Regions from separate parts of the Thauera sp. WH-2 genome, predicted to be linked through region 3. Evidence: riboswitches for the same ligand, from Rfam matches in the RefSeq annotation. Region 3 holds a riboswitch; each other region holds the start of a gene.
What was found. Region 3 has a riboswitch for cobalamin ahead of bluB (5,6-dimethylbenzimidazole synthase). Riboswitches for the same ligand answer to the same signal wherever they lie in the genome.

Region 1: it holds a riboswitch for cobalamin, as region 3 does, so the genes downstream of both, ACNKW1_RS04005 (GNAT family N-acetyltransferase) here and bluB (5,6-dimethylbenzimidazole synthase) in region 3, are expected to answer to the same signal.
Region 2: it holds a riboswitch for cobalamin, as region 3 does, so the genes downstream of both, ACNKW1_RS10640 (TonB-dependent receptor domain-containing protein) here and bluB (5,6-dimethylbenzimidazole synthase) in region 3, are expected to answer to the same signal.

What each region holds. Positions count from the first base shown of each region.
Region 1 covers NZ_JBLWFG010000001.1:838,136-844,062, forward strand. The annotation lists gene adh (aldehyde dehydrogenase) at 1-783, opposite strand, end outside; gene ACNKW1_RS04000 (ketopantoate reductase family protein) at 1,074-2,015, shown strand; cobalamin riboswitch at 2,015-2,221, shown strand; gene ACNKW1_RS04005 (GNAT family N-acetyltransferase) at 2,378-2,953, shown strand; gene ACNKW1_RS04010 (ribonucleoside-diphosphate reductase subunit alpha) at 3,011-5,836, shown strand; gene ACNKW1_RS04015 (ribonucleotide-diphosphate reductase subunit beta) at 5,833-5,927, shown strand, end outside.
Region 2 covers NZ_JBLWFG010000005.1:200,015-205,941, forward strand. The annotation lists gene cobT (nicotinate-nucleotide--dimethylbenzimidazole phosphoribosyltransferase) at 1-309, opposite strand, end outside; gene cobU (bifunctional adenosylcobinamide kinase/adenosylcobinamide-phosphate guanylyltransferase) at 417-965, opposite strand; cobalamin riboswitch at 1,057-1,294, shown strand; gene ACNKW1_RS10640 (TonB-dependent receptor domain-containing protein) at 1,425-3,263, shown strand; gene ACNKW1_RS10645 (FecCD family ABC transporter permease) at 3,315-4,301, shown strand; gene ACNKW1_RS10650 (ABC transporter ATP-binding protein) at 4,298-5,107, shown strand; gene cobO (cob(I)yrinic acid a,c-diamide adenosyltransferase) at 5,263-5,871, shown strand; gene cobA (uroporphyrinogen-III C-methyltransferase) at 5,874-5,927, shown strand, end outside.
Region 3 covers NZ_JBLWFG010000004.1:90,298-96,224, reverse strand. The annotation lists gene rnr (ribonuclease R) at 1-1,247, shown strand, start outside; gene rlmB (23S rRNA (guanosine(2251)-2'-O)-methyltransferase RlmB) at 1,240-1,992, shown strand; cobalamin riboswitch at 2,121-2,315, shown strand; gene bluB (5,6-dimethylbenzimidazole synthase) at 2,364-3,191, shown strand; gene ACNKW1_RS08575 (nitrate- and nitrite sensing domain-containing protein) at 3,269-4,612, shown strand; gene nirB (nitrite reductase large subunit NirB) at 5,035-5,927, shown strand, end outside.

The DNA.
Region 1 (5,927 bases), on a different contig from region 3:
CAGCGTGGCCGGGATCAGGTTGTTGGCGGCGGCCTGGGCGATGACGCGGCCGGTGGAGGTCGAGCCGGTGAAGGCGATCTTGGCGATGCGCTTGCTGGTGGCGAGCGGCATGCCGGCCTCACGGCCATAGCCGTTGACGATGTTGAGCACGCCCGGCGGCAGCAGGTCGGCGATCAGTTCCATCAGCACCAGGATCGAGATCGGGGTCGACTCGGCGGGCTTGAGCACCACGCAGTTACCCGCACCCAGAGCCGGCGCCAGCTTCCACGCCGCCATCAGGATCGGGAAGTTCCACGGGATGATCTGGCCGACCACGCCCAGCGGCTCGTGGATGTGATAGGCCATGGTGTTCTCGTCGATCTCCGAGATGCCGCCTTCCTGCGAGCGCAGGCAGCCGGCGAAGTAGCGGAAGTGGTCGACGGCGAGCGGGATGTCGGCGTTGAGCGTCTCGCGGATCGGCTTGCCGTTGTCGACGGTCTCGGCGTAGGCGAGCAGTTCGAGGTTGGCCTCGAGGCGGTCGGCGATCTTGAGCAGGATGTTCGAGCGCGTGGTGGCGTCGGTCTTGCCCCAGGTCGGGAAGGCCGCGTGTGCGGCATCGAGCGCCAGCTCAATGTCCTCGGCCGTGGAGCGCGCGGCCTGGGTGTACTTCTGGCCGGAAACCGGGGTGACCACATCGAAATACTGCCCCTTGACCGGGGCCACCCATTTGCCACCGATGAAGTTGTCATAACGGCTTTTGAACTGAACCTTGGCGTCGGCCTGGCCGGGCATTGCGTACAGCATGATCTCGTCTCCTCGATTTTCTGGATGCACAGCAAGTCGCTGCATCTCACCTCCAGCAGGAGTCATGCCAGAATGCGAATGCGCCTGGATTCGGGCATTCCAGCCCCACAGCACATCCCATCGGCTGTTCCCATTGGGTGGAATGAACAGGCTGAGTTGCTCCAGATGCTCCATGGAGCAGGCATGCTGGAGCACCCATCCGATGTTTATGCGACATCGCGACCGCGAAGCCGTCTGGCACGCAACAGGCAGGGATCCACTTGAAATCCGAACCGCTCCGTACGTATCGAATGGACAGTAATCTCGAGGCACCCCCTCGTGCCACACACCACAGCCAGGCCGACACGCGCTTCCCGGTTGCGATCATCGGCGCCGGCGCGCTGGGCCTGCACTTTGCTGCGCGGCTGCGCGCCGTCGTGCCGCTCGCCGTGATTGCGCGTAACGCACACCGGGTCGCAAGCCTCCGCACCGGCGTGCAAGTGGGCGAGCAAACACTCGCCCTGGAAGCCTTCGACGCTGCCCACCCCCCTGTCGCCGACTGGGTGATCGTGCTGGTGAAGGCCGCCGACACAGCGGCAGCCGCGGAAGTCGCCTCACGCATGCGCCCCATCGGCGTGCTGTCCTTGCAGAACGGGATCACCGTGGACATGCTGCGCGGGCATTGCCACGCACAACACGTGGATCAGGGCATCACCACCGAGGGCGCGTGGCGCGACGGCAACCGGGTGCAGCCCTCAGGCGCAGGCGAAACCCTGCTGCCGCCCGGGTTCGAGCCGCTCGCGCGGATGCTGGCGGACGCGGGTCTCGAGGCTCGCATCGAGCCGGAAATCACCGCCGCGCGGCTGGCGAAGCTGCTGGTGAACGTCGCCATCAACCCGCTCGCGGCGCTGTTCCGCGTGCCCAACGGCGCCCTGCTCGAGCCGCCGCACCGCGTACTGCTCAACGCCCTGGTGCGCGAGGCACTGCCGGTACTGCGCGCCAACGGCCTCGAGCTCGACGAAGCGGCCGCGCTCGCGCGGGTGCATGGCGTTGCCCGCGCCACCGCCGCCAACCGCGCCAGCATGCTGCAGGACGTCCTCGCCGGCCGCCACACCGAGATCGACGCCATCACCGGCGCCCTGCTATCCATGGCCGAGGCGGCCGGGCTCGAAGTTCCGACGCATCGCGCGGTGCATACCCTGGTGCGTACGATCGAACGCGGCGCGTTTGACAGCGCCGGGGGCCAGGGCTAACCTCCGCCCCTGTTCATGGTTGTCCGCCGTCATCGGCGGACATGAAAAGGGAATCCGGTGCCGCGCCCAGCGCGAACCCCGGAGCTGCCCCCGCAACTGTAATCGGCGAGTCCTGCGCCCTCTCTGCCACTGGAAATCTTCCGGGAAGGCTGGCGCAAGACGACGACCCGTGAGCCAGGAGACCTGCCATGCACATCACCTTCAACAGTTTGGGGCGGGGTGTCCCTGACAAGAGGCATGGCTCACACCATTTCACTTGCTCGTTTTCCTGATGGCACGGCAGCACCGCATGGCATTGCCATGCGCGTGACGCATCACGCCCGTGCGTCGGAGATCCGCCCTGCCCGCACCGGATCTCCGCCATGTCCACCGCCGACCGCCCCGCTGCAACGCTGACACCGCCGACCGATTCCACGGGCGCCGTTCTGAGGCCGATGTTCCGCTTCGGCCCCGCCGACGCCCCCCGCATCCTCGAACACCTTCTTGCGCTGGATGCCGATGACCGCCTGCTGCGCTTCAGCCACGGCATCCGCGACGAAGGCATCGCCGCCTACGTCGCCACGCTCGATTTCGCACGCGACCATGTGCATGGTCTGGGCACCGCACAAGGCGACATCGTCGCCCTCGCCCATGTCGCGGTGCGCGATGGGGAGGTCGACTTCGGGCTCAGCGTCACCGCAACTCATCGCCAGCGCGGACTGGGCCGAGCACTGTTCAACCACGTCATTGCACTGGCCCGCCTGCACGGCGCAGGCCGGATCGTGTGTCACAGCGTCAGCCCGGCGGTACTCCACATGGCTGCCGCCAGCGGCTTCCGTCGGCCTGGCGGCAGCCACACCGCCCCCCTGACGCTGGATCTGCGGGCCGAGTCCCACGCCGGCGACGACACCCATCCTTGCCCGGCCCCCAGCGCAGTCAGCCTCGCGGCCGCCGCCTGAAGCTCGCCTTCCCTCAGAAACCCGTTTCATCCGCACTCACCCAGACGAGGACCACCCGTGGACCGACTTCCCGCCGAAGCACTTGATAGCGCCATGCAACTCGCCGCATTCCAGACCGTCCGCCGCAATGGCGCCGTCGTCGCCTTCGATCCGAACAAGATCGCCGTCGCCATGACCAAGGCCTTTCTCGCCGTCGAGGGCCGCCAGGGCGCGGCGTCCTCACGCGTACGCGACATCGTGGCCCGACTCACCGATACCGTGGTCGGCGCCCTCACCCGTCGCCTGCCCGACGGCGGCATGCTGCACATCGAGGACATCCAGGACCAGGTCGAGCTGGCGCTGATGCGCTCGGGCGAGCACGACGTCGCGCGCGCCTACGTGCTCTACCGCGAACGCCGCGCCGCCGAACGCGCCGCGCAGCAGGACGCCGAAGCGCAGGCGGGCGGCACCGGCCCCGTGCTGCACGTCGTCGATGGCGAAGCGCGCCGCCCGCTCGACCGCGCCGCCCTGCTCGCCGTGTGCCGCGAGGCCTGCGAAGGGCTGGACGGTGTGTCCGCCGACACCGTGCTCGAACACGCCCTGCACAACCTCTACGACGGCGTGCCGATTGCCGCCGTGCGCCAGGCATTGGTGCTGGCCGCACGCACGCTGATCGAGCGCGAGCCGGACTACGGCCGTGTCGCCGCCCGCCTGCTGCTGTCGGCGATCCGCGTCGAAGTGCTCGGGCACGAAACCTCGCAGGCCGACATGTCCGACCCCGATCGGGGTTATGCCGCCTGCCTGCCCGCCTTCATCCGCCGTGGCATCGAGGCGGAGCTGCTCGACCCCCGCCTGGCCGACTTCGACCTCGCCCGCCTGGCGGCAGCGATCCGGCCCGAGCGCGACCTGCAGTTCGACTACCTCGGCCTGCAGACGCTGTACGACCGCTACTTCCTGCATGTCGACGACCGCCGCATCGAGCTGCCGCAGACCTTCTTCATGCGCGTGGCCATGGGCCTCGCGATCAACGAGATCGATCGCGAGGCACAGGCGATCGCGTTCTACGAGCTGCTGTCGAGCTTCGACTTCATGAGCAGCACGCCAACGCTGTTCAACAGCGGCACCCGCCATTCGCAGCTGTCGTCCTGCTACCTGACGACGGTGGCCGACAGCCTCGAGGACATCTACCAGTCGATCAAGGAAAACGCCCTGCTGCAGAAGTTTGCCGGCGGTCTGGGCAACGACTGGACGCCGGTACGCGCGCTCGGCAGCCGCATCAAGGGCACCAACGGCCAGAGCCAGGGCGTGATCCCCTTCCTCAAGGTGGTCAACGACACCGCGGTGGCGGTGAACCAGGGCGGCAAGCGCAAGGGCGCGGTGTGCGCCTATCTCGAAACCTGGCACCTCGACATCGAGGAATTCCTCGAACTGCGCAAGAACACCGGCGACGAGCGCCGCCGCACGCACGACATGAACACCGCGAACTGGATTCCCGACTTGTTCATGAAGCGCGTGCTGGAGAACGCCGAATGGACCCTGTTCTCGCCGGTCGACGTGCCCGACCTGCACGAGCGCTACGGCCAGGACTTCGAGACGGCCTACCGCGCGTATGAGGAAAAGGCCGAGCGCGGCGAGATCCGCCTCTTCAAGCGCCTGCCCGCCATCCAGCTGTGGCGCAAGATGCTGACCATGCTGTTCGAGACCGGGCATCCATGGATCACCTTCAAGGACGCCTGCAACCTGCGCTCGCCGCAGCAGCACGTGGGCGTGGTGCATGGCTCCAACCTGTGCACCGAGATCACGCTCAACACCTCGGCCGACGAGACCGCGGTGTGCAACCTCGGCTCGGTGAACCTGCCCGCCCATCTGGTGCGCGACGGCGACGGGCGCTGGACGCTCGACCACGACAAGCTGCAGCGCACCGTGCGTGTCGCGATGCGCCTGCTCGACAACGTCATCGACCTCAACTACTACGCCACGCCCAAGGCGCGCGCCGCCAACCTGCGCCACCGCCCGGTGGGCCTGGGCATCATGGGCTTTGCCGACGCCTTGCATATGATGGGGCTGGCCTACGCATCGGACGCCGCTATCGAGTTTGCCGACCGTTCGATGGAAGCCGTGTGCCACGCCGCCTACTGGGCCTCGACCGAGCTGGCCGAGGCACGCGGGCGGTATTCCAGCTTCCGCGGCAGCCTGTGGGACCGGGGCATCCTGCCGCAGGACAGCCTCGCGCTGCTGGCCGAGGGCCGCGGGCGCAGCAACGCGGGCGGCGGCGCCCTGCTCGAAGTAGACCGCTCTTCCTCGCTCGACTGGAGCCCGCTGCGCGAACGCATCGCCCGCCATGGCATGCGCAACTCGAACTGCGTCGCCATCGCGCCGACCGCGACCATCTCCAACATCGTCGGCGTGTCGGCCTCGATCGAGCCGGACTACCAGAACCTGTACGTCAAATCCAACCTGTCGGGCGAGTTCACCGTGGTCAACGCGCATCTGGTGCGCGAGCTGAAGGCACTCGGCCTGTGGGACGAAGTGATGGTGGCCGACCTCAAGTACTTCGACGGCTCGCTCGCCCCGATCGAGCGCATCCCGGCCGAGCTCAAGGCGCGCTACGCCACCGCCTTCGAGATCGAGCCGCACTGGCTGGTTGAAGCCGCCTCGCGCCGGCAGAAATGGATCGACCAGGCGCAGTCGCTGAACCTCTACGTCGCCGGCGCCTCGGGGCGCAAGCTCGACGAACTTTACCGCCTGGCCTGGCTGCGCGGGCTCAAGACCACCTACTACCTGCGCACCCTGAGCGCCACCGCAATGGAGAAGACCGGCACCAACACGCCGGCCACCGCCAGCGCCGACCCGGCGCCCAAGACCTGCTCCATTCTCGACCCCGACTGCGAGGCCTGCCAATGACCGCCTTCTTCGACGACTGGGACACGCCGGTTCGCCCTCGGGCAGCCACTGCTCCAGCCACCACGCCATCCTCCCGCCAGGCAGGCTCCCC
Region 2 (5,927 bases), on a different contig from region 3:
CCCCCAGCCCATCTGCTTGCTGAACACGTTGATGGCGGCGCCGCCGGCGAGAAAGTTCTCTACCATCTGCCAGGTGACGTCCTGCGGAAAGGCCGATACGCCCGCCTTTGCCGCGCCATGATCGCCGGCGAACACCACCATGTGCGGCTGGCGGATCTCGGGTGTGAGCGTCTGCTGGATGAGGCCGATCTGGTGTGCGAGCGGCTCCAGGCGCCCGAGCGCGCCGAGCGGCTTGGTCTTGCGGTCGATCTTGTGTTGCAGCGCGGCGGACAGCAGCGGGTCGGGCGGAACGATGGCGAAGGGTTTCATGGTGACAAGCTTGGTCGGTTGGACGGGATGTTCATCGTGGACGGGGGCTACGCAGCCGCATGGAGTGCAGCACACGCGTCCGTCCTGGATGTCGTGCGGCTTGCAGTTTAGCCCTGCTTCAGCACCAGCGGCAGTCCAGCGGCGACGAAGACAACCCGTTTGCATAGGGTGGCCACTGCCTGGTTGAGCCGTCCGGCCTCGTCGCGAAACAGCCTGCCAAGCTGGGTTTCGGGCACCAGCCCCAGCCCAACCTCGTTGGCGACGAGGAGAATGCGGCCGGGCAATGCGGGCAAGGTGGCGAGCAGTCTCTCGCGCTCGCGGCGAAAGCGCGGCAGCTCGTCGGCGTCGGCTCCGGGTGGCAGGTGCTCGGCGTCGATCAGCAGGTTGGTGACCCACAGCGTCAGGCAGTCCACCACCAGACAGCGATCGGGTGCGGCTTCGCGGCGCAGTGCATCGGCCAGCGCCACGGGCGCCTCCACCGTACGCCAGCCCGCGGGGCGGTCGGCCTGGTGGCGGCGGATGCGCGCGGCCATTTCGTCGTCGAGGGCTTCGGCGGTGGCGATCACCGTCACCGCAAGTCCGGATCCGGCGGCGCGCCGTTCGGCTTCACGGCTCTTGCCGGAGCGTGCGCCGCCGAGGATGAGTTCACATGTCATTGTCGTGGTTTGGTTTTCCGCTCGTCGTGCGGATTCTTTTTGCAGTGCACGATACCGCCTCGTACGGTATCATCCGCCCCCACTGCCCCGGAAGGGGCAACGCGTTATCGGTGCCCGCGGGCGTATCTCGCCCAGGGTTAAACGGGAAACAGGTGCGCGGCCCTTCGCAAACGAGGCCGCAATGCCTGTGCTGCCCCCGCAACGGTAAGTGCGCGCAAGGTGTGTCCTGCAGCCACTGGGAACATTCCCGGGAAGGCGACTCACCCGTCCGGCCATCAGGCCGGCACAGCGCACGAGCCCGGAGACCGGCCGGAACGCGGAATGGCGGATGTGCCGCGGGGTGGCGGCGACGGGCGCGGTTTGTCTTGCTCTCTTCGGTTCTACCTGCCTCGTGGTGCGTCCATGTGAAGTTGCCATGGCGTGCGGGGACGCACGGTGTGGCGAAGGGAGAGCCCTACGATGAATATCCGCTTCTCCGCGCTGGCTTCGGCTGGCGCGCTGTGCTGTTTCACCCTGCCGGCCGTTCATGCCGCCGATGCCCAGTTGGGCCATGTGGTCGTCACGGCCACCCGTCAGCCGGTCAGTGCAGATGCCGCGCTCGCGAGCGTCGACGTGATCGAACGTGACGAGATTGCCCGTGCCGGTCATTCGAGCCTGCTCGGCCTGCTGGCGTCGCGGCCGGGGGTGCAGATGGCACGCAATGGCGGCCCTGGATCGAGCGGAAGCGTCTATATTCGCGGCGCCAACGCCGGGCATACGCTGTTGCTTGTGGACGGTGTCCGCATCGGCTCGGCGACCAGCGGCTCGCCGGTGCTGGAGACCATCCCGCTCGAGATCGTTGAGCGCATCGAGATCCTGCGCGGCCCCGGCAGCGCACTTTATGGTGCGGATGCGCTGGGCGGCGTGATCCAGGTGTTCACCCGCAAGGGCAAGGAGGGCTTCCACCCCTCGGCGCGCGTGGGTGCCGGCAGCGACGGCGCACGTGAAGCCAGCGCCACGCTGGCTGGCGGTGCGGGTGTCCTGCGCTATAGCGTGACCGCTGGGCATGAGCGCAGCGACGGCTTTAATGCGCGCACGCCGGTGCTGTCCGTGAACGACCGCGACGACGACGGTTTCCGCGAGGATTACCTCAGCGCCTCGCTGGCGCTGGACCTGGGCGGCAACGACGAAATTGGTGCCAATGTGCTGTATTCCGACATGCGCAACTGGTATGACGCAGCTCAGCCCTTCGATTCCCATCTGGACAAACGCGCGGAATCCTATGGCATGTATCTGCGCAAGCAGCATTCGTCCGATTGGGTCAGCACCCTGCGTTTCGGCCATGGCGTCGATGCGCTCGAGAACCAGTCGAATGCCGGCGCGCGTTCCCGCTTCGACACGACACAGCGTCAATTGAGCTGGCAGCACGATATTGCGCTCGGTGGCGGCTCCTTGATGGCGGCCTACGAGTTCCTGCAGCAGCGCGTGCAGACGACGACCCACTACGAGAGGACCCGGCGCCATATGAACGCCTTCCTGCTCGGCTGGGGCGGCGAGTTCGATCGCCACCGCGTGCAACTCAATGCACGTCACGACCGCAATTCCCAGTTCGGCAGCAAGACCACCGGAACAGCGGCCTACGGCTACGAGATCACGCCGGAGTGGCGCGTCCATGCAAGCATCGGCAATGCGTTCAAGGCGCCGACCTTCAATGATCTCTATTACCCCGTAGAGTGCTATCCGGTGTGGGGTTGCTTCGGCGGGAATCCGGCGCTCAAGCCGGAGGAGGCGCTCAATCGCGAGATCGGTGTGGCCTGGGAGCGCAATGACCTCAGCCTGGGGCTGACCTACTTCAACAATCGCATCCGAAACCTGATCGATTGGAGCAGCGGTGTGGCGGCGAACGTCGGCCGGGCAGACATCGAGGGGGTGGAAGCGAGCCTGGGTGCCATGCTCGGGGAGTATCGCGTGCGTGCCAGCGTCGACCTGCTCGATGCGGAGGATCGGCAAACCGGCGACGAGCTCGGCCGTCGTGCGCGCATCAGCGGTGCGCTTGCGCTGGAAAGGCTTGCAGGCGCATGGACCTGGGGCGTGGAGTGGAATGGGAAAGGGCCGCGTTATGATCGGGTGCCCAATGCCCCTGCCGGTCGCATGGGGGGCTATGGCCTGGTCGATGCGTACGTGCACTACGCCGTGGCGCCTGACTGGAGTGTGGAAGTTCGCGCCAACAACCTGCTCGACAAGGACTACGAACTTGCCAAGGGGTACGGAACACAGGGCCGGAGCGTCTTCGTGGCACTGCGCTACGCCATGCACTGATCGCCGATGCCTGCAATCGCGCTACGTGGGGAGTCGCGCGTGAGTCCAGCCATGCGCCGCACGCGATCGCCGCTGGCGATCGCCGTGGTCCTGCTGCTGGCGGGGGCGCTTGCGCTGCTCCTGGCGCTGGTCGCCGGGGGGCTGCCGGTGGGGACCGCCGACGTACTGGGTGCGCTTACCGGCGCGGACGGTATGAATGCGACCGTGATCCGCGAGCTCCGCCTCCCCCGCGCCCTTGCTGCCTTCGCCTGCGGTGGCCTGCTCGCCACCGCGGGTGCCCTCATGCAGGTCTTGCTGCGCAACCCGCTGGCCGACCCCTACATCCTCGGCATTTCGGGCGGTGCGGCGGTGGGTGCGCTGGGGGCGATCACGCTCGGGGCGGCTGCGTTCTGGGTGGACGCCTCCGCCTTCGTCGGCGCGCTCACCGCGATGCTCGTCGTCTTCGGTCTGGCACACGGTGACGGCAGCTGGACGCAGACGCGGCTGTTGCTGACAGGCGTCATCGTCGCGGCTGGCTGTGGCGCCGCGGTCTCGCTGATGCTTGCGCTCGCGCCTGACACACGCGTGATGTCCATGCTGTTCTGGATGATGGGCGATGCGAGCGCAGCAGCGCGGCCGTGGCCGGCGCTGGTGGTGCTGGTGTTGGCGCTGGTGGTCGTGTTGCCGTTTGCGCGCGACCTCAACGTGCTCGCCCGCGGCGAGCTTTCCGCGCGGGCGCTGGGCGTACAGGTGGGGCATCTGCGCGTCGCGCTGTACGTGCTCGCTTCGCTGCTGACTGCGACCGCGGTGACGCTGGTCGGCTCGGTGGGCTTCGTCGGCCTGATCGTGCCGCACCTGGTGCGGCTCGCGCTGGGCAACGACCAGCGTGTGCTGATCCCCGCTGCGGCGCTCGCGGGGGGCACCCTGCTGACCCTGGCCGACACCGCTGCGCGCACCGTGATGGCACCGCAGCAGTTGCCGGTGGGCGTGCTCACCGCGCTGATCGGCGTGCCGGTCTTCCTGTTCCTGCTCTCGCGCAGCCCGCGCAGCACACGATGAACGCTGCCCGTCGCCCCCTGCCGGAGGATGCGGCTCCGCTGCTCGAGGCCGAACGCCTCGCGCTCAAGGTGGGCGAGCGATGGCTATGCTGCGAGTTCAGCCTCAGCCTGGCCGCGGGTGAATGCCTGGTGCTGCTCGGCCCCAACGGCGCCGGCAAGACCACGCTGCTGCACACGCTGGCCGGGCTGCGCGAACCCACGGTGGGCGAGGTGCGCATCGGCGGCCTGCCCTACGCCGCCTGGCCGACGCTGGAGGCGGCACGTTTTCGCGGCCTGCTCGCCCAGCAGCAACCCGACCCTTTTGCCGCGGGTGTGCTCGAGACCGTACTCGTTGGGCGCCATCCTCACCTTGGGCGCTGGGGCTGGGAGGGGCCGCAGGATGTGGCGATCGCGCGCAGGGCGCTGGAGTCGGTGGAACTGACAGGCTTCGAGCAGCGGGACGTGCAGACTCTGTCCGGTGGCGAGCGCCAGCGTGTGGCGATCGCCACCCTGCTCACGCAGGCGCCGCGCCTGTTCCTGCTCGACGAGCCGCTCAATCACCTCGATCTGCATCACCAGATCGCCACACTCGAACTCTTCCAGCGTCTGGTGCGCGAGCAGGGCGCCGGGCGCGGCAGTGTGCTGGTGCTGCACGACATCAACCTCGCCGCACGCTACGCCGACCACATCATCCTGCTCGACGGCCGCGGTGGCGTGATCGCCGGCGATCGCGACACCGTGCTGCGTGCTGACCTGCTCGGCCAGGCCTTCGGCCACCCGCTGCGGCGGATCGAGCAAGCGGGGCGGGCGGTGTTTTTGCCGGATTGAGCGCAGGCGCTGGCCCAGAACCCCTATCGGTATTCCCGATATTCCATGTTTATCGACCATACCGACAACGGAGCCGGCCAGATGCTTCGCGACCCGCTCGCGGCATGTCCGTCGTTGCTGCCGGGCTCACCGACTATGAACAGGAGAACAACCACATGACCCAGTCCCCCGACCGCGACACCCGCCACAACGCCCGCATGGTGCGCAAGAAGAACGTCGTCGATGAGAAGATCGCCACCGCGCAGGCGGAGCGTGGCGTGCTGCTGGTCAATACCGGCAACGGCAAGGGCAAATCCAGCGCTGCGTTTGGCCTGGTGGCGCGCGCGCTTGGCCATGGCATGCAGGTGGCTGTGGTGCAGTTCATCAAGGGGCGGTCGGATACCGGCGAGGAGGCCTTTTTCCGCAAGCAGCCCGGGGTGCGCTGGCACGTGATGGGCGAGGGTTTCACCTGGGAAACGCAGGACCGCGCCCGCGACGTCGCTGCGGCTGAAGCAGCCTGGGCGGTGGCGCACGAAATGCTTCAGAATCCGGTCTTCGGCCTCGTGGTGCTGGATGAGCTGAATATCGCGCTGAAGTACCAGTATCTAGACCTCGAGCGGGTGCTCGCCGATCTGCGCGCCCGCCCGCCGATGCAGCACGTGGTGGTCACCGGCCGCGGGGCGCCGCCCGCGTTGGTCGAGGCCGCCGACACCGTCACCGACATGGCGCCGGTCAAGCACGCCTTCTCCGCAGGGGTGAAGGCAATGCCCGGCATGGAGTGGTAAGCATGGCAGTTCCCGATCTCGCGGTTCATCGTCCCGGCCCCCTGCCGGGCTGTGTC
Region 3 (5,927 bases):
CGCTGTATCGCGTCCATGACTCGCCCTCCGAGGACAAGCTCGCCAAGCTGCGCGAGTTCCTCAAGGAGTTCGGCCTCGGGCTGGGCGGCGGTGACGAGCCGCGCGCGAGTGATTTCGCGAAACTGCTCGAGCAGGTCAAGGATCGCCCCGACGCCCAGCTGCTGCAGACCGTGATGCTGCGCTCGTTGAAGCAGGCGATGTACAGCCCGGACAACGTCGGCCATTTCGGCCTCGCTTACGAGTCCTACACCCACTTCACCTCGCCGATCCGGCGCTACCCCGACCTGCTGATCCACCGCGGCATCAAGGCCGCGCTCGGCGGTGACCAGTACCGCCCCGGCGACTGGGAGCAGATCGGCCTGCACTGCTCGATGACCGAGCGCCGCGCCGACGACGCCACCCGTGACGTGGTCGCCTTCCTCAAGTGCTACTTCATGCAGGACCGCGTCGGCGAGGAGTTCACCGGCAGCGTGTCGGCGGTCGTGCCCTTCGGCCTCTTTGTCGCGCTCGACGACATCTTCATCGAGGGCCTGCTGCACATCTCGGATCTCGGGAGCGACTACTTCCACTACGACGAGATGCGCCACGCGCTCATGGGCGAGCGCACCGGCAAGCAGTTCCGCCTCTCCGACCGCGTGAAGGTGCAGCTCGTACGGGTGGATATGGCGACCAACAAGATCGACTTCCGCCTCATTGAAGGGCCGCTGCCGGCCGAGCCGCCCGCGAAGCCGGCCGGGCCGGTGGCTGTCGCAGCGATCCCCGAAGCCGGCAAGAAGGCGCGCAAACCGCGCGCGAAGAAGGGCGAGGCGGGGCCTGTGGTCGAAGCTGCGCCTGCGCCTGCAGCCGCACTGCCGGTCGCTGCCCCCGAGTTTGCCCCATCGAAGGCGGACAAGGCCCGCAGCAAGCGGGCGAAGCAACCCGCCACCGAGCAGGTCGCCGAGGCCGCGCCCGCGCCGGCCGTCGAGTTGCCCGCCGCAGTGCCGGAGGTCGCTGAGCCGAAGCCTCGCAAGGCCCGTGCGAAGAAGCTTGTAGTCGAGCCGGTCACTGTGCCCGAGCCGGTGGTCGAGGCACCTCCCGCCGCGCCGCAGGGCGCCGAGCCCAAGCCGCGCCGGACGCGGGCGAAGAAGACTGTTGTCGAGCCGATCGCCGCAGCGCCGGTCGAAGCGCTAGAATCCGCGCCCCCGACTGCGGCTCCGGCACGACGCGCCCGCCGCAAGACCACCACCAAGGGCACCGACCGTGGCTAAAGCACCCGAGAACACTCCCACCAAGCTGATTTACGGCTTCCACGCGGTCTCTGCCAAGCTGCGCCATGCGCCCGAATCGGTGCTGGAGATCTACCTCTCCGGTGACCGCAAGGACGCGCGGGTGAAGAAGTTCATTGCCCAGGCCGAGGCTGCCGGCGTGCGCATCCTGCAGAGCGAGGGCGACAAGCTCGACGGCATGGTGGGCACCCGTCGCCACCAGGGCGTGGTCGCCAAGGTCGACGCCACCCGGCGCGAGATCAAGCTCGCCGACGTGCTCGACAGCCTGGACGAGAATGCGCTGATCCTGGTTCTCGACGGCGTGCAGGATCCGCACAACCTCGGTGCCTGTCTGCGTGTGGCCGACGCCGCCGGTGCACATGCGGTGGTCGCACCCAAGGACCGCGCGGTGGGCCTCAACGCCACTGCGGTCAAGGTCGCCAGCGGCGCCGCCGATACCGTGCCCTACATCACCGTGACCAACCTTGCCCGCGCCCTGCGCGAGATGCAGGACGCCGGCGTGTGGATCGTCGGTGCCGCAGGCGAAGCCGACAAGTCCATCTACGACATCGACCAGAAGGTGCCGGTGGCGTGGGTGCTTGGCGCCGAAGGTGACGGCCTGCGTCGCCTCACCCGCGACACTTGCGATGCGCTTGCCCGCATCCCCATGCACGGTAGCGTCGAGAGCCTCAATGTGTCGGTGGCGAGCGGGATCTGCCTGTTCGAGGCGCGCCGCCAGCGGGGTTGAAACCGGCCAGGCGCGTGCGCCCGTTTGCTTGTCCGGTCCACGTCCGGTATTCAGCGTGCGGGCGCTGCAGGAACGTACTGACCCAGCGCACGTCTTTTGCCGCGGCAGCCCGTTTGCGGCTAAGCTTACGCCCCTGTTTGCTTCGAGGTGCCCGCGCGCTGCGCGGGAGAATCGGGAAGGTGGTGCAAACCCACCGCGCGCCCAGCGCCGTGAAGGGGATTGTCCGGGCAAGGTTCGCCCAGCCACTGGTCCGCAAGGACCGGGAAGGCGTCCGGACGAGTTGATCCGCAGCCGGAAGACCGGCCTCGAAGTGCCCCCAGCAGCCGCCTGGTCGGTGGCTGTCTACTGCTCGACGACAAGGGGAATACTTCATGAGCAGCCCGACGCAGGCGCATGCCGCGCCGGCGCGTACCGACGCGCCCGCATTTACCCAAGAACCGGTCACGAACGACCTGGCCGGCAGCGCCGGCCCCGCGCGCTTCCAGGCCGATCCGCGCTTCGATGCGGCCGAGCGCGACGCGGTCTATCGCGCCATCCATACCCGCCGCGACGTGCGTGGCGAGTTCCTGCCCGATCCGATCCCCGACGAGGTGCTCGCGCGTGTGCTCGATGCCGCTCATCACGCGCCCTCGGTCGGCTTCATGCAGCCCTGGGATTTCATCGTGGTGCGCTCGCGCGCGGTGCGCGAGCAGATCCATGCTGACTTCCTTGCCGCGCACGCCGAGGCCGAACAGATGTTCGACGAAGGCAAGCGCGACACCTACCGCAACCTGAAGCTCGAAGGCATCCTGGAATCGCCGGTGAACATCTGCATCACCTGCGACCGCAGCCGCCATGGGCCGGTGGTGATCGGCCGCACCCACATCGGCGCGATGGACGTGTACAGCGCGGTGTGTGCGGTGCAGAACCTGTGGCTGGCCGCGCGTGCCGAGAACCTCGGCGTGGGCTGGGTCAGCATCCTGCACCCGCAGGCGCTGCGCGAGGCGCTGGGCATCCCGCGTGAGATCGTGCCGATCGCCTACCTGTGCATCGGTCACGTGAGCGCGTTTCACGCCCGGCCCGAACTCGAGGCTGCGGGCTGGTTGCCGCGCATGCCCTTGCCCGAGTTGCTGCATTTCGATGGCTGGCAGGGGCCCGCGGACGAGGCTGGCGAACAGCTCATCGAGCAGGTGCGGAAGCTGCCTCCTCACCCGCGCTGACGCTGGCTGCGCACGGCTCTTGCTTGGTTCTACCCCTGCGGCCTCGGCCGCAGAACAAGAACCCTCGGGAGCCCCGCATGAAATCGACCCTGGCCTTTCTCGTCGCTGCTCGTCGCAGCGAGATCCACGAGCTGGAACAGCTTGCGCGCAGCTGCGAGCTCGTCCAGCTCGTGGGCGAACTCGTGCACCGCCTGCAAGGCGAGCGCGGCGCCTCGAACCTTTTTCTGGCTTCCGCGGGCGTGCGCTTCGGTCCGGAGCGGAAAGAGCATGCCGAGGCAAGCCGCAGCGCGGAGGCGGCCGTGCGCGCCTGGCTGGGGCGGCCGGAGATCCGTGACGCCGTGCCAGGTTTCGCTGTGGCCGGCGGCGCTCGGCTGTTTACCCGTATCGCCCTTGCGCTGCACCGCGTCGACATGCTCCCCGATCTGCGCGAGGCGATCGTGCGCCAGCGCTGCTCAGTCGCCGAGGCGACAGCGCACTTCAGGCGGACCATCGCCGCCCTGCTGGCGCTGGTGTTCGAGGCGGCGGACGTGGCAGCTGATCCCGCGATTTCACGGCTGCTCGTGGCGCTGTTCAACCTCATGCAGGGCAAGGAACTCGCTGGCCAGGAGCGTGCGCTGGGCACTGCAGTGTTTGCTGCGAAGGCCGATCCGGCAGTGGATGGCCCGCCGCTGCTGTACCTGATCGAGGGCCAGGAGGCGTGCTTCCAGCGCTTCGAGGCCTTTTCTCCGGAGGATGTGCGGACGGCCTGGCGGGGCGTGCAGCAGGCGATGCCGCTCGTCGAACTGGAGCGCCTGCGCCGCAAGCTGCTTGCAGATGGGCAGGATGCTGCGGGCGTGCCCGAGCGGGCCCAGGACTGGTTTGCCTGCTGCTCGCTGCGCCTCGACCGCGTGCGGGAGGTCGAAGTGCTGCTTGGTGTGGCACTGAGGACGGAATGCCTGCGGCGCAGCGAGGCCCTGCAGGCAGATCCGGATGACCCGCAGCGGCTCGCATCTGCACTGGACGGACTGGTGGGACTGGACGCCGCAGGGGCCACGCCCGGCGTGCGCATGGGTGAAGAAGGGGCGGAGGAAGGATGCGCCGGTGAGTTCGGCGGGCTGGATGGTGGGCTGGAGGGCGGGGCGGGCAGGCCCGCGGTGCCCGATCCGATGGGGCGCCGTCTGGCCGCTTCGATCGTCGATGTACTGCATGCGCAGTCGCGCCGGCTGCAGGCGATGAGTGACGAACTCGCTGCCGTACGTGCGAGCCTGGAGGAGCGCAAGCTCGTCGAGCGCGCGAAGGGGGTGCTGATGCGCCACCAGGGGCTCGCCGAGGATGAGGCCTACCGCCTGCTGCGGCAGACGGCGATGAACCAGGGGCGCCGCATCGTCGAGGTTGCCGAGGCCGCGCTCGCGATGGAGGCATTTCTGCCGGGGCGGAGCTGAGGACAGCCTGCTGCGTTGCGATGGCTGGGCTCCAGCCGCGGCATTGCGTTGCGGGGCGTGAGCCATGCGCGCCTGAGCTGCTGGTGCGGATTGCACCATCGGCGTGCATCGGGGCTTGACTGCTGCACTGCAGCAGTGCGGTCGAAGACGTTGCGAGGCCGGACGTTCGTGCGAGCTGCAGCGCAGAAACCGGATCTATGCCCCGGATTCCGGGCCTGTGCTGCGGCCTGCCCGGCTTGGCATGTTTGATGCTTTGAAGTGTTCAGCAACCGGCCAAAGGCGGTCGGGCACCCGGCAGCGAGCGCTGCCCAGAACTTTCCAGCTTCAGGACAACGGCGTCCATTCCGCTACGGCCCAAAGGGCTGGGCGGAGTGGGCGCCGTTTCCGTTTCGAACGTACTGGCCTTGTCGCGGAGAAGCACCATGAAGAAGATGAAACTCGTCCTTGTCGGCAACGGTATGGCCGGCGTGCGCACGATCGAAGAGCTGATCAAGCTCGCGCCCGACCTCTACGACATCACCGTGTTTGGTGCCGAGCCGCACGGCAACTACAACCGCATCCTGCTCTCGCCGGTGCTGGCAGGCGAGATGACCCTGCCCGAGATCATGCTCAACGATCTCGACTGGTACCGCGACAACGGCATCAAGCTGCATGCGGGCAGCACGGTGACGAAGATCGACCGGGTGAGGCGCAGGGTGGTCGCCGAAGCCAAGGACGGCAGCGTCACCGAGGCCGACTACGATCGGCTGCTGCTCGCTACCGGCTCAACGCCCTTCATCCCGCCCATCCCCGGCAACGATCTGCCTGGCGTGCTCGGTTATCGCGACATCGCCGATACCGAGGCGATGATCGAGGCCGCCGGCAAGTACCGCCACGCGGTCGTCATCGGTGCCGGCCTGCTCGGCCTGGAGGCCGCCAATGGGCTGATGCTGCGTGGCATGGACGTGACCGTGGTGCACATCGGTGACTGGATCATGGAGCGCCAACTCGACAAGGTGGCAGCCGACATGCTGCAGGCCTCGCTCGAAGCCAAGGGCATGAAGTTCCTGCTCGCACGCCAGACCGAGGCGCTGCTGCCGGCGCGCAGCGCCCATGGCGACACCGGCGGCGAGGAGGGTGCCGGGGGTGCCGGGCGCGTGGGTTCGGTGCGCTTCAAGGACGGCATGGAGATCGCCGCCGACCTGGTGGTGGTCGCTGCAGGCATCCGGCCCAACTACGCGCTCGCCGAGTCGGCCGGCCTGTACTGCGGCAGCGGGCGGGTGCGTGGCATCCACGTCTCCGACACCCTGCAGACCGTCACCGATCCGCGCATCTA